2 regions of the Streptomyces sp. NPDC110618 genome follow, and region 1 is predicted to be linked to the other one. Evidence: riboswitches for the same ligand, from Rfam matches in the RefSeq annotation. Region 1 holds a riboswitch; the other holds the start of a gene.
The links. Region 1 has a riboswitch for S-adenosylmethionine ahead of thrC (threonine synthase). Riboswitches for the same ligand answer to the same signal wherever they lie in the genome.
Positions count from the first base shown of each region.

Region 2: linked by a shared signal. The riboswitch ahead of ACZ7L7_RS11115 (aminotransferase class V-fold PLP-dependent enzyme) and the one ahead of thrC (threonine synthase) in region 1 are both predicted to bind S-adenosylmethionine.

Region 1 covers NZ_JBVKBN010000018.1:24,132-26,329, forward strand. The annotation lists gene thrC (threonine synthase) at 1-1,212, opposite strand, end outside; SAM riboswitch class I at 1,231-1,370, opposite strand; gene ACZ7L7_RS27175 (glucosyl-3-phosphoglycerate synthase) at 1,531-2,198, shown strand, end outside.
Region 2 covers NZ_JBVKBN010000005.1:7,508-9,705, reverse strand. The annotation lists gene ACZ7L7_RS11115 (aminotransferase class V-fold PLP-dependent enzyme) at 1-1,124, opposite strand, end outside; SAM riboswitch class IV at 1,277-1,393, opposite strand; gene trpD (anthranilate phosphoribosyltransferase) at 1,478-2,198, opposite strand, start outside.

The DNA.
Region 1 (2,198 bases):
CGCGTCCAGGGTCTTCAGGCCGTCGCCGGTGTTGAGCACGACGGTCGTCTTGGTGGGGTCGAGGACGCCGTTCTCGATGAGCTTCTTGGTGACGCCGACCGTCACGCCGCCCGCGGTCTCGGCGAAGATGCCCTCGGTCCGGGCCAGGATCTTGATGGCGTCGACGACCTGCTCGTCGGTCACGTCCTCCACCGCGCCACCGGTGCGGCGGGCGATGTCCAGCACGTACGGGCCGTCCGCCGGGTTACCGATGGCCAGCGACTTGGCGATGGTGTTCGGCTTCTGCGGGCGGACCACGTCGTGGCCCGCCTTGAAGGCCACCGACACCGGCGAGCAGCCCTCGGCCTGCGCGCCGAAGATCTTGTACGGCCTGTCCTCGACCAGCCCGAGCTTGATCAGCTCCTGCAGACCCTTGTCGATCTTGGTCAGCTGGGAGCCGGAGGCGATCGGCACCACGATCTGGTCGGGCAGCCGCCAGCCGAGCTGCTCGCAGATCTCGTACGCGAGGGTCTTGGACCCTTCCGCGTAGTACGGCCGCAGGTTGACGTTGACGAAGCCCCAGCCCTCGCCGGCCGGGTCGCCGATCAGCTCGGAGCAGAAGCGGTTCACATCGTCGTAGTTGCCCTCGATGCCGACCAGCTCACCGCCGTAGACGGCGGCCATGACGACCTTGCCCTGCTCCAGGTCGTGCGGGATGAACACGCAGGAGCGGAGGCCGGCCCGGGCCGCGGCGGCGCCGACGGCGCCGGCCAGGTTGCCGGTGGAGGAGCAGGACAGGGTGGTGAAGCCGAAGGCGCGGGCGGCCTCCAGGGCCTGGGCGACGACGCGGTCCTTGAAGGAGTGCGTCGGGTTACCGGAGTCGTCCTTCACATACAAACCGCCGGTCACGCCGAGGGTACGGGCCAGGTTGTCGGCCTTGACGAGCTTGGTCCAGCCGGGGTTGAGGTTCGGCTTGTCGGCCACGTCCGCGGGGACGGGCAGCAGCGGCGCGTAGCGCCAGATGTTCGCGGGTCCCGCCTCGATGCGCTTGCGGAGCTCCTCGGTGTCGTAGGACGAGAAGTCGTAGGCGATCTCCAGCGGGCCGAAACACTCCTCGCACGCGAAGACCGGGCCGAGGGGGACGCGGTGACCGCATTCGCGGCAGCTCAGGGCGGCGGCGGGTCCGAGGTCGACGGGGGTAGTACCGGTGCTTGCGGCAGTCTGCACAGCCATGTGAGGCGAGGCCCTTTCTCCTCATCTTCCTCACGACGCATCTCGCCGTGAGACGGATTTGGCACCTTCCCTAGCCGGGAGCCTCGCGTGAACGAGAGCCGACTGGAGGGTTGCCGGGGCTTCATCGGGCCGTATCCCTCTGCCCCTCTGGATGAGCGGTATGAAGTTGTGAACGTCGGGCCATCCCGGACATGCGATGGTCATCCGCGTTGTTCAAGACTGTAACCGACGACCTGGACAGTTGAGATAGTCGTCCGAACCGCGAGACGAGCCCATCCACAAGCCGCATCCGCGGCCGGCCCGAAGGAGCCGCGCACTGTGCTGAACGAAGTCGAGCGCTGGCTGACCGAGCGCTCCTGGTCGGTGACCGATCGACCGCTCCATCAGATTCTGGCGGCCAAGCAGCGCACCGGCCAGACGGTCAGTGTCGTCCTGCCCGCGCTCAACGAGGAGGAGACGGTCGGCGACATCGTCGCCGTGATCCGGCACGACCTGATGCAGCAGGTGCCGCTGGTCGACGAGATCGTGGTCGTCGACTCCGGTTCGACCGACCGCACCTCCGAGGTCGCGGCGGCGGCCGGCGCGACGGTGGTGCACCGGGACGAGATCCTGCCGCGCATCCCGACCGTGCCCGGCAAGGGCGAGGTGCTGTGGCGGTCGCTGCTGGTCACCCGCGGTGACATCGTCTGCTTCATCGACGCGGACCTGAAGGAGTTCTCCTCGGACTTCGTCTCCGGCATCGTCGGCCCGCTGCTCACCGACCCCGGCGTCGACCTGGTCAAGGCGATGTACGACCGTCCGCTGGGCGGCGCCGCCGGGCAGGGCGGCCGGGTCACCGAGCTGATGGCACGCCCGCTGCTGAACATGCACTGGCCGCAGCTCGCGGGGTTCGTGCAGCCGCTGGGCGGGGAGTACGCGGCCCGGCGCACCCTGCTGGAGCAGCTGCCGTTCCCGGTCGGCTACGGCGTGGAGCTGGGCATGCTGGT
Region 2 (2,198 bases), on a different contig from region 1:
AACAGGCCGTCGCGGACGCCGATGCCGTACTCGGCGGAGAGCGCGGCGGCGAAGTGGGAGCTGTTCCAGCCCTCGACGACGAAGGACAGCACACCCACGCGCGGGGCGTCGTCGCCGAAGAGGGAGAGGAAGCGGACCTCCGGCACGTCCGCGAGCCCCTGGCGGACCTTCTCGATCAGGTACCGCTCGCGGGCCACCAGGGTGTCGAACCCGGCCTCCGTGAGGGCCTTGCAGGCCGAGGCGATGGAGTAGGCGCCGATGACGTTCGGGGAGCCCGCCTCGTGCCGCGCGGCGCTCTCGTGCCACTCGACGTCCACTCCCCCGTCCGTACGCCGGGTCACCTTGCGGCTGGCACCGCCGCCCGCGAGGTACGGCCGGGCCTCGCGCAGCCAGTCGGCGCGGCCCGCGAGCACTCCGGAGCCGAAGGGCGCGTAGAGCTTGTGCCCGGAGAAGGCGACCCAGTCGACGTCGAGGTCCTGGACGGAGACCGGGTGATGCGGGGCGAGCTGGGCGGCGTCGAGGACGATCCGGGCGCCGTGCGCGTGCGCGGCGGCGGCCAGCTCCCGCACCGGCCACAGCTCGCCGGTGACGTTGGAGGCACCGGTGACGCAGACCAGGGCCGGTCCGTGGGGGTCGCGGTCGGCGAGGGCGCGCTCCAGGGTGGCCACGGCCTGCTCGGGGGCGCGCGGCGCGTCCAGGTAGGTGACCTCGGCGTCCTGCCAGGGCAGCAGCGAGGCGTGGTGCTCGGTCTCGAAGACGAAGACCTGGCAGCCGGCCGGCAGCACGGCGGCGAGCAGGTTCAGCGAGTCGGTGGTGGACCGGGTGAAGACCAGCTGGTCGTCGGCACGGCAGTCGAGGAACTCCGCGACGGTCTTCCGGGCGTTCTCGAACTGGTCGGTCGAGAGCTGCGAGAGGTACCCGGCGCCCCGGTGAACGCTGCCGTAGTACGGCGCGTAGGCGGCCACGTCGTCCCAGACGCGCTGCAGCGCGGGGGCGCTGGCGGCGTAGTCGAGCGCGGCGTAGGTGACCTCGCCGCCGGTGACGAGCGGGACGGTGACATCCCGCCCCAGAACGGGCAGCTGGGCACAAACGGACTGAGCGGAGGCAGCGGTGAGGACGGACATGGCGAAGCTCCCGTGAAAGGACGGCGCGCAGAGCGCAGCGCGCAGAGAAGGAAGGAAAGGGGGTACGCGGAGGCGGGGCTCGGCGGCCCTATCGCATTCGCTTGCTCACGGAAGACTCCCTCGAACGACCAGGACCCCTGGGTTTCGAGAGGGGTCCGCGCTTGCCGTAGACCTCGCTGCCTACGACCTGGTCTTCACCCGGGGCACCCCGCCACGGACGGAGGGTTGCCGGACAGTCGGCCGGGGCCTCATGACTGTCACTCATGACCTGGTACAGGAACCTAGGGCAAAAGATCGCCGTCCCGCAACCCGAGTCCGGATTGCGGGACGGCGGACGTCGAACGCCGAAGCGCCTACGCGTTGCTGGCGGCGACCCAGCGCTCCAGGGTCCGCTTGGCGGCCCCCGAGTCGATCGACTCCGCCGCCTTCGCCATACCGGCGCGGATCTGCTCGGTCAGCGGCTCCCCGGTGGGGTGCAGGGCCACCAGGGCGGCGGCCGAGTTGAGCAGGACGGCGTCCCGGACGGGACCCGTCTCGCCGTTCAGCAGGCGCCGGGCCACATCGGCGTTGTACGAGGCGTCCGCGCCGCGCAGCGCCTCCACCGGGACGAGGTCGATGCCGACCTCGCGCGGGTCGAAGGTCTCCTCGCTGACCTTGCCGTCGCGGACGACCCAGACCCGGGAGGTCGAGGTGGTGGTCAGCTCGTCGAGGCCGTCGTCGCCGCGGAACACCAGCGAGGAGTTGCCGCGTTCGGCGAACACGCCCGCCACGATCGGCGCCATCCGCGGATCGGCGACGCCGACCGCCTGCGCCCGCACCCGGGCCGGGTTGGTGAGCGGGCCGAGCACATTGAAGACGGTCCGGATGCCCAACTGCCCGCGCGCGGCGCCCGCGTGACGCATCGCCGGGTGGAACTTGGCCGCGAAGCAGAAGGTGATCCCGGCCTCCTCGGCCACCTCGGGCACCCGGGCCACCGGCAGTTCCAGATTGACCCCGAGCTTCTCCAGCACGTCCGAGGAGCCGGAGGCGGAGGAGGCCGCCCGGTTGCCGTGCTTGACGACCTTGGCGCCCGCG